Regions from separate parts of the Paenarthrobacter sp. NPDC089714 genome, predicted to be linked through region 1. Evidence: riboswitches for the same ligand, from Rfam matches in the RefSeq annotation. Region 1 holds a riboswitch; each other region holds the start of a gene.
What was found. A riboswitch is a leader RNA that binds a small molecule or an ion and turns the genes downstream of it on or off. The one in region 1 is predicted to bind glycine.
Positions count from the first base shown of each region.

Region 2: linked by a shared signal. The riboswitch ahead of cycA (D-serine/D-alanine/glycine transporter) and the one ahead of gcvP (aminomethyl-transferring glycine dehydrogenase) in region 1 are both predicted to bind glycine.
Region 3: linked by a shared signal. The riboswitch ahead of gcvP (aminomethyl-transferring glycine dehydrogenase) and the one ahead of gcvP (aminomethyl-transferring glycine dehydrogenase) in region 1 are both predicted to bind glycine.

Region 1 covers NZ_JBIVGX010000005.1:107,262-110,535, reverse strand. The annotation lists gene gcvP (aminomethyl-transferring glycine dehydrogenase) at 1-1,429, opposite strand, end outside; glycine riboswitch at 1,602-1,698, opposite strand; gene ACIPY3_RS11365 (TetR/AcrR family transcriptional regulator) at 1,794-2,333, opposite strand; gene ACIPY3_RS11360 (MFS transporter) at 2,406-3,274, shown strand, end outside.
Region 2 covers NZ_JBIVGX010000010.1:74,489-77,762, reverse strand. The annotation lists gene ACIPY3_RS16655 (hypothetical protein) at 1-400, shown strand, start outside; gene cycA (D-serine/D-alanine/glycine transporter) at 443-1,903, opposite strand; glycine riboswitch at 2,063-2,162, opposite strand; gene ACIPY3_RS16645 (FAD/NAD(P)-binding protein) at 2,285-3,274, opposite strand, start outside.
Region 3 covers NZ_JBIVGX010000004.1:152,212-155,485, reverse strand. The annotation lists gene gcvP (aminomethyl-transferring glycine dehydrogenase) at 1-1,963, opposite strand, end outside; glycine riboswitch at 2,121-2,220, opposite strand; gene ACIPY3_RS09485 (PucR family transcriptional regulator) at 2,305-3,274, opposite strand, start outside.

The DNA.
Region 1 (3,274 bases):
GGGTTTCGGAGCGGTGCGTGTTGAACACCGGGTGCTGCAGGTATTCGCTGGAGCGTTCAACGGAAGCTTCAAGCGCGAAGCCCTCAGCGGACTCAACCACGGAGGCGCCGAAGACGGCTGCGACGTCGGCGACAACCGCCGTCGTGGTTGTTTCGTCCACAGAAATGCCGACCGTGTCAGCGTCGATCCCGCGCAGGTTGATGCCGCGCTCTTCAGCGGCAGCCACAAGGGAGGATGCGCGACCCGGGACACGGACCGTGATGGTGTCGAAGAAGGAACCGTGCAGGACCTCGACGCCGGCAGCCTTCAGCGAGGCGGCAAGGGTGCGGGCGTGGTGGTGTGCGGTCTCGGCGATCGCCTTCAGGCCTTCGGGACCGTGGTAGACCGCGTACATCGAGGCGACGATCGCCAGGAGTGCCTGTGCGGTGCAGATGTTGGACGTGGCCTTTTCGCGGCGGATGTGCTGCTCACGGGTCTGCAGCGCCAAGCGGTAGGCGGGAACACCGGCGTCGTCCTTTGAAACGCCCACCAGGCGGCCGGGCATGGAACGCTCGAGCCCCTTCTGAACGGCCATGTAGGCGGCGTGCGGGCCGCCGAAGAACAACGGGACGCCCAAGCGCTGGGCGGAGCCGACGGCGATATCGGCACCCTGCTCGCCCGGAGGGGTGATGAGGGTGAGGGAGAGAAGGTCTGCAGCGACGGTGACCAGGGCGCCCCGTTCTTTGGCCTCGGCGATCACGGCGGAGTGGTCAAAGACCCGGCCCGAAACGCCAGGCTGCTGCAGGACGACGCCGTTGATGGCGCCTTCCGGGAGGCCGGCACTCAGGTCCGCAACTTCGACCTCGAAGCCGAGCGCTTCAGCGCGGCCCTTCACGATGGCGATGGTCTGCGGGAGGCAGTCGGCGTCCAGGACGGTTTTGCCATCCTGGGCGGCCTTGTTCTTGTTGGCCCGGCGCATCATCAGCACGGCTTCGGCCACGGCGGTGGCTTCGTCAAGCAGCGAGGCGTTGGCGATCGGGAGGCCAACGAGGTCCTGGACCATGGTCTGGAAGTTCAGCAGCGCTTCGAGGCGGCCTTGGGAAATTTCCGGCTGGTAGGGCGTGTATGCGGTGTACCAAGCCGGGGATTCGAGGATGTTGCGGCGGATCACCGGCGGTGTGACGGTGTCGAAATAGCCCTGGCCGATCATCTGGACGGCCGTCTTGTTCTTGGAGGCGAGCTTGCGCAGTTCCGCGAGGACCTCCACCTCCGAAAGGGCGTTCTGCAGGGTCAGGGCAACGTCCTGGCGGATGTCGTTGGGAACCGCGGTGTCCACGAGGGAATCCACGGAGTCGTAACCGACAGACTTGAGCATGGTGTCAATGTCGGCCTGGCGGCGGGCACCGATATGCCGGTCGACGAAGGTGGTGGAGGCTGAACTAACCGTCACGAAGGAACTCCATTACTTGGGCGGCGTTTGGGTACGCCGCAGTGGCTCGGGTTCCTCCCCGCTCTGTATTGGACCTGAGAGTTTCCGCGTGATGCTGTCCGCACAGCCACCCGCTTGCACCGTCGGTGAGCACAACAATCCGGCCGGACTGCCTGCTGCTTTCCAGAGTTGCCTATCCGCGGCGGTGCATGGGCCTGAGAGATTCCTGGGGAGGATTTGCTCCTACGGCGCCTGCATCTCGTACTGCAGGACTCTCCCGCCGCAGATCAAAGGCTTTATGCAGTTGTAGGCGGCGTGCCAAGGAAGGCACACCACAGATGTTAATTGTCCTATGCCCGCAGCGCGGCGGCAAATGGAAGGTCCGCTACTTCCGCAGGCGGTCCAGGACCGCGAGGAGGACCTCGACGTCGGCCTCCCGCCCGGCGCCGCCGGCTTCCTGTCCGCCCTCGAACATCGCGTTGAAATAGAGGCCGTCTCCCATGTAGCTGACCGCCTTGGCAACCTCCGGGCCAACGTCGTCGGCAAGGACGTCAAGCCAGCGCTGTTGAATGGCCGCGAACCGGCGGCGGGTCTCCTCGTGGGCCACCTCGGCCAACCTGGTTGCCGCAACGAACGCCCGGTCCATGGGTGTTCCGGCCCAGAGCGAGGAGCGGATGAAGTAGGCCGCTGCGCCGTCGGGCGCCGCCTGCATCTGTTCGGTATCTTCCTTGGCCAAGTCATCCAAGCGCTCCAGGAGGGCGCTGATGAGCGACTCCTTGTTCGGGAAGTGATAGAGCAAGCCTCCCTTTGAGACGCCTGCGCGCTTGGCCACGGCGTCCAGGGTGGCAGCACGCTCCCCCACTTCGATCAGGAGTGCTTCAAAGGCGTCCAGGACGGCGTCCCGGGCTACTGGTTTTCGCGGCATGGATCCATCATTCCCTAAAGCTTGGTCTTGTTCTATTTGAAACTGTACCGTCTGGACGGTACAGTAAAGGTCATGTTCTCGCCGTCCTCAACCCACGCTCCCCGTTCCTCCGTGCGCCCGGTTCCGGGCAAGACCGCACCGTGGCGCGACTGGACGGCCCTGGCACTGCTGATGTTCCCGGTGCTCCTGGTGGCCGTCGACAACACCGCGCTCACCTTCGCCCTGCCGGAAATCGCCCGCTCACTGGAAGTCGGCGGCATCCAACTCCTCTGGATCGTGGACGCCTACCCGCTGGTCCTGGCGGCACTGCTGGTGTCCATGGGCAACTTCGGCGACCGGATCGGACGACGGCGGCTGCTCCTGATCGGCAGCACAGGCTTCGCGGCGGTTTCGGCTGCCACGGCGTTCGCGCCTTCCGCGGAGTGGCTGATCGCCGGTCGCGCCGCACTTGGTGTCTTCGGCGCCATGCTGATGCCCTCCACCCTGTCCCTGATCCGGAACATCTTCACCGACCCCAACCGTCGCCGGCTTGCTATTGCCGTCTGGGCTGCGGGTTTCTCCGGCGGCGCCGCGCTCGGCCCGATCTTCGGTGGCTGGCTCGTGGAGCACTTCTGGTGGGGCGCCGTGTTCCTCGTGGCGGCCTTCCTCCTCCTGCCGCTGCTCGCCTTCGGCCGGGTGCTCATCCCTGAGTCCAAGGATGCCAACCCGGGCCGCGTGGACGTACCCAGCATCGTCCTGTCCGTGCTCACCATGGCGCCCTTTGTCTACGGGATCAAAGAACTCGCCGTGCATGGATTCGGAGCATCCGCGGCTGCCTTCATGGCGTTCGGCTTGGTGATGGGCGTGTTGTTTGTGCGCAGGCAGCAGCAACTCTCCAGCCCCATGCTGGACGTCCGCTTGTTCCACAACAAGGTGTTCAGCACGGCCATTGTGGCCAACGT
Region 2 (3,274 bases), on a different contig from region 1:
AAAGGAACGTGCCGAAGTCTGGAACAACGTCTTCGCCTTCTCCGGCGTGACCTACCCAACGCTGCGGCAGGTCAGCGATGTTGACCCCTCCTACACAGCGGGTGGCGTGATCAACCTCGGAGTCAATTGGGCCGACAAAGCCCTGACCGACAATCCGTGGCGGACCTTGCCAGGGACCGTGAACGGGTGGGCCGGCTTGGTCAGGGGAACGGGTGTTCCTGTTGACTCGGGTTTTGTTCCCCTGGCTGGATCCACGGTCCTGAACCGCGCGCTGACGCCGGTTTCCGTGGCATCCGTCTCCTCTGCCTACCCCGTGGACAGGCAACTCGGGGCAGCGTACCTTCCCATAAGCCGAACCGTCATTGGCACAGCCCCCGACCTTGGCGCCCGTGAACGCTAGCACGGCCCGAGTCTCGAGATGACGCAAGAGCCGGGCGACTGGCTAGTTGCGGACGGGTTCCGGTATCCGCTCAGCGTCCTTCTGCAGCTCGGCGCGGAAGTGCTCGTAGCGGGCAAGGTGGGTGGGTCGCTTACGGAGGATGGCCCACGCAACGCCCAAGGCCAGGAACCAGACCGGGGTCACGAGCAACGCCATGAGGGTGTCAGGTTGGGTGGTCAAAGCCCAGAAGATGAACGCGAAGAACGCGAACACCACCCACACCATCACCACGCCGCCTGGCATCTTGAACTTCGAAGAATCATGAAGCTGCGGCCGGCGCTTCCGGAATGCCAGGTAGCTGGCCAGGATGATCGACCAGACAAACACGAAGCAGACGGCGGAAACGGTGGTGACCATGTCGAACGCCTTGCCGACGTCCTGGCCGGCGTACATGAGCACGACGCCGGACAGCAACAGGACGCAGGAAAGGAACAGGGCGTTGCGGGGTACTTTGCGTCCGGACAGGGCGCTGAAGACGGCGGGTGCGTCGCCTTCCTGTGCCAGGCCGTAGACCATGCGGGAAGTGGAGTAGATGCCGGAGTTGGCCGAAGACATCGCCGAGCTGAGAACCACCAGATTGACGATCGTAGCTGCGGCGCCCAGGCCGGCCAGGGAGAACATGGCGATGAAGGGGCTGTGTCCGGCGGCGAACTGGGTCCACGGCGTGACGGACATCAGGATGATGAGGGCACCAACGTAGAAGAGCAGCACGCGGATGGGGATGGAGTTGATGGCCTTGGGCAGGTTCTTCTCCGGATCCTTGGCCTCGGCAGCCGTGGTTCCCACCAGTTCGATGCCGACGAACGCGAAGACCGCGATCTGGAAGCCGGCCACGAAGCCCATGAATTCGTTGGGGAAGAAGCCGCCGTGTGACCAGAGGTTGGTGAAGCTGGCCGGGCCGGCGTCGGACTGGAAGCCGCTGAAGATCATGAAAAGGCCAACAATGATGAGCGCTGCGATGGCCACGATCTTGATGAGGGCGAACCAGAATTCCGTCTCGCCGAAAGCCCTCACCGTGGCAAGGTTGAGCAGCAGGAGGATGCCGATGGTGATGAGTCCGGGAATCCAGAGTGGCAGGCCCGGCCAGAGTTCCTTGGAGTAGCCGGCAATGGCGATCACGTCCGCGATGCCCGTGATGACCCAGCAGAACCAGTAGGTCCAGCCGGTGAAGAAGCCTGCCCAGGGACCCAGGAGGTCGGCGGCAAAGTCGCTGAAGGACTTGTAGTTCAGGTTGCTCAGCAGCAGTTCGCCCATGGCCCGCATGACGAAGAACAGCATGAAGCCGATGATCATGTAGACGAAAATGACCGACGGTCCGGCCGCTGAAATGGTCTTGCCGGAGCCCATGAAGAGGCCCGTTCCAATGGCACCGCCAATCGCGATGAGCTGGATGTGGCGGTTGCTGAGCTGGCGTTCGAGGTGGGGTTCTTGGCTGGTATCTGTTGGCGGGCGCTGAATCGTCATGAGGAACTCCATTGTTCAGGCGGTACCTTTTGGGTACCACGATGATTCGGGTTCCTCCCCGCTCTGTCATTGACCTGAGAGTTTCCGCGTTCTGCGCGCACGCAGAACCGCTTGCACCTTCGGTGAGCCCGGGAATCCCGGACTGCTTTCCAGAGTTGCCTCGCCGCGGCGGTACAGGGTGCCTGAGAGATTCCTGGGGAGGGTTTGCTCCTACGGCGCCTGACGGGATGTACCGGCAGGACTCTCCCGCCACGGATCAAAAGCGCGCACCACCTTGCCGGTGATGCAGCTCACACAGTAGCGAAGGCGTGGTGGTTCTTGCAAGCGGCCCAGCTCAGGCCATGGTTTTTGCCCTGCCAAAGCCCGCGTCCGCGGCGCGCGTCAGAGCTTCAGGATGCTGCGGGCGATCTCGTCGGCATCGCGCAGGGTCCGTTGCCCGCTCCTGTATGCCCTGCCCTTGGTGGGCCGTGCCTCGGCCGCGATCGCGGTTCCCCACTGCGTGGCGGACAGCTGAAGGCTCAGCACGTACAGCCCCCGGGTCACTGAACCGTTCGCCGCCACCGGGCGGTAAGGATGCGGTTCAACGTCCAGGCCTGTGGTCTGCACCGGAGTTCCCTCGACGCTCATCATGATCTTGGTACGGACCAAACCGTCCTCCAGCAGTTGCTCCAGGAGCGGCGAGATGTTTATGCCCACACGGTTCGCGGGCGACATCGCCTCGATCAGCGTCCGTGCCTGCGCCGGTACGTCGCGGACCCACGGCGAGAATGCTCGGAACACTTTGGCGTTCCGATCCACGCTGAACTTGGGGTCGGGTCCCACGAAACTCACGACGCCGGCACGCGCCAAGGCGGCTAATTGTTCCGACCGCAGCGCCGGAGGACCGCTGGCCAACCCCTCCACGAACGATTCGAACCAGCCCCGCAACTCGGCCACCCACGATTCGTCCGTGATGCCGCCGTCGGCCACTACTGTCTTGAGGATCGCCCGGCCGGTGTGCAGGGCACCGATGGCCATCTTCACGGGGTCGGATTCGCCGAGGGCGGAGCGCCGCGCGTCGTCGTCGAGGTAGTCCGTAATGGCTTTGTCCAGCTCCTTGCGTGAGGCAAAGGTCCGGCCGGCCAAGGGTGCTGCAAGCCCCTTCAGGTTGAGCCGGCGGGAGGCCACCACGTGCTTTTCCACGAGCGCACCCACGGCGCTTTCCCAGTTGCCCGTTGCGTGGGCGTGGGGCTGCAAGGCATCCTCCAGGTCCGCGAGGAACTGCGCCGGGTCCCGGATCGCCGCTGGTTGCGATCCCGCCAGCGTGGCGTAGTAGGCCCAGAGGGCGTCGCGGTGCAGGAGCGGCCAGAGGTCGTGATCGAAGCCCGGCTG
Region 3 (3,274 bases), on a different contig from region 1:
CGACATCGGCGTCGTACACACCGTGCGTGGACGGGTACGTGATCATGATGCACGAAAGCACCTCACGGTTGGCCTCGATCTTGGCCTTGAGGTCATCGTGGTCGATGGTGCCATCAGAAGCCGTGGCCACCACCACCACCTTCATGCCAGCCAGCACAGCCGAAGCAGCGTTCGTGCCGTGCGCAGAAGCCGGAATCAAACAAATGTTCCGCTGCGAATCGCCGTGGGAAAGGTGGTACCCGCGGATCGCCAAGAGACCTGCGAGCTCACCCTGGGAACCGGCGTTGGGCTGGATGGAGACCTGGTCGTAGCCCGTGATCTCCGTCAGATCAGCTTCCAACCCGGCAATCAGCTCGCGCCAGCCAGCGGTCTGGGAATCCGGAGCGAACGGGTGGATAGATGCGAACTCCGGCCAGGAAATGGCTTCCATCTCAGCCGTGGCGTTCAGCTTCATGGTGCACGAACCCAACGGGATCATGGTGCGGTCCAGCGCGAGGTCCCGATCGGACAGCTTGCGGATATAGCGCAACAGCTGCGTCTCGGAACGGTGCGTGTTGAACACCGGGTGCTGAAGGAAATCCGAGGTCCGGACAACATCTGAAGGCAGCTGGAACCCTGCAGCGTCCCCTACCGGACCGGCACCAAAGGCGACGGCCACCGCGGACAGGACCTCCGGCGTCGTGGTTTCATCAAGCGAGACACCCACGGTGTCCTCATCGATGAAGCGGAGGTTGATGCCGCGTGCTTCGGCGGCGCCGATCACCTTGGCGGCCTTGCCTGGGACGCGGACCGTGAGGGTGTCGAAGAAGGAGTCGGCCACGAGTTCGCGCCCGGCCTTCTCCAGCGCGGTAGCCAGGACACGGGCATGGCCGTGGACGGTTTCGGCGATCGCCTTGAGCCCTTCGGGACCGTGGTAGACCGCATACATCGAGGCGACAATGGCGAGCAACGCCTGGGCCGTGCAGATGTTGGACGTGGCCTTCTCGCGGCGGATGTGCTGCTCGCGGGTCTGCAAAGCGAGGCGGTAGGCGGGCACGCCGGCGTTGTCCTTGGACACACCCACGATGCGGCCCGGAAGCGTACGCTCCATGCCATTGCGGACAGCCATGTAAGCGGCGTGCGGGCCACCGAAGAACAGCGGCACGCCAAAGCGCTGGGCGGTTCCGACGGCGATATCGGCACCTTGTTCGCCCGGGGGCGTGATGAGGGTGAGCGCCAGCAGGTCGGCAGCGACGGTGACCAGGGCACCGCGTTCCTTGGCAGCAGCAATCACCGGAGCGTGGTTGAAGACCCGGCCCGAGACGCCGGGCTGCTGCAGGACGATACCGTTGATGTCGCCGTCGGGCAGGCCGTCGGAGAGGTCCGCAACAAGAACCTCGAAGCCCAACGCCTCCGCGCGGCCCTTCACGATCGCGATGGTCTGCGGCAGGAGGTCGGCATCCAGGACGGTCTTGCCATCCTTCGCGGACTTGTCCTTGTTCGCCCGGCGCATGAGCAGCACAGCCTCGGCCACAGCGGTGGCTTCGTCCAACAGCGAAGCGTTGGCGATCGGCAGGCCGGTCAGGTCCTGCACCATGGTCTGGAAGTTCAGAAGCGCCTCAAGGCGACCCTGCGAAATTTCCGGCTGGTACGGCGTGTAGGCCGTGTACCAAGCGGGGGATTCGAGGATGTTGCGGCGGATCACCGGCGGCGTCACGGTGTCGTAGTAGCCCTGGCCGATCATCTGCACGGCGGTCTTGTTCTTGGACGCCAGCCTGCGGAGTTCGGCCAGGACCTCAACCTCGCTCAGCGCCTTCTGCAGCGTGAGCGGTGAGGACTGGCGGATGGAATGGGGAACAGCGACGTCCACCAGGCCGTCGACGGAGTCGTAGCCGATGGCCTTGAGCATGGTGTCAATATCGGCCTGGCGGCGGGCGCCGATGTGCCGATCCGCGAATGCGGTTGGGGAGGATTGAACAGTCAAGAGGAACTCCAGGATTCAGGCGCCCGCTGAGCGCCATGGTGAATATGGGTTCCTCCCCGCTCTGTATTGGACCTGAGAGATTCCGTGAACTGTGGTTCCGCATAGTTCACTTGCACCGTCGGTGAGCCCGGTTGCCCGGACTGCTTTCCAGAGTTGCCTCGCCGCGGCGGTACATGGGCCTGAGAGATTCCTGGGGAGGATTTGCTCCTACGGCGCCTGACTGGATGTACCCGGCAGGACTCTCCCGCCGCAGATCAAAAGCGTTTGCGCCACCTCAGTGACACGCTTCACACCATAGCGGGTCACGGCGAAAAAGCGCAAGGCAGGTGTTCTCCCGGAGGCTAGCAGTGCATCGCCTCGTGGACCTGCAACGCCAGCCACAGCTGCGCCAACGTTGACGTTTCACCCATGTCCAACCCCGTCAGCTCACCGATTTTCCGGATCCGGTAGATGATGGTTTGCCGGTGCGTGAAGAGCGCGGACGCCGTTTTCTGCCAGGAACGCTGCGAGTCCAAGTACGTCTTCAGGGTGACCATCAGGTCGCCGTCCTGGCGCTGTTCGTAGTCGAAAACCGGGCCCAAAAGTCGCTGGACCAATGCTGTTCCCTCTTCGAATCCGGTCAACCCCAGCCAGCTCGGCCCTTCCGCGTCTCGGGCCAACCCGAGCTTGTTTGCTTTCGCCGAACCCAGCGCCCAGAGCGACTCCTGGAGTGCCTGCTGCAGTCCCCCAACCGCTGCCGCGGAGCTCACGCCAATGGTGGTTCCAGCTGGGGCGCAGTGCCTCAGGAGTTCATCGGCAACCTCCGACGCAACCACCATGTGCAGCCGGTCGTTCCGTCGCAAGGAGGCCGCCGCAGTCCCGTGCCGCCACAGGTCGACGTGCACGTTGGCCAGCCTGTCGCCGTCGTCCGCTGACAGCGAGGCGACCACGAAACTTTGGGCAGGCACCCCGAAAGCCTCCAGCCGCCGTTCCATTTCCGCCGTCCCCAGGCGGCCGTCCAGCGCTTGGAGGAGGAACTCGCCGGCCAGCCGGTGCCGCCCCTCCAGCGAGAGCACGATGCGCGCCAACTGCAGTCCCAGCACGGTTGCGGCATGCAAAAGTACGACGGCGTCAGGGTGCGGTTCGCTGGTGGGCAGCACCACCAGGAGCGCATTCGCGTGCGCGGGAATGTCCATGGTCAGCACATGCCTGCCGCGGATCCGGTGCCATTGGAAGTTCTTGCCCGCAACGGACACCTGGCCCGGATGCGGTGACCATTCGTCCACCAGGAAGTTCGGCAGGGCCTGGCCGTCCGGATGCCACGGGTGGAGG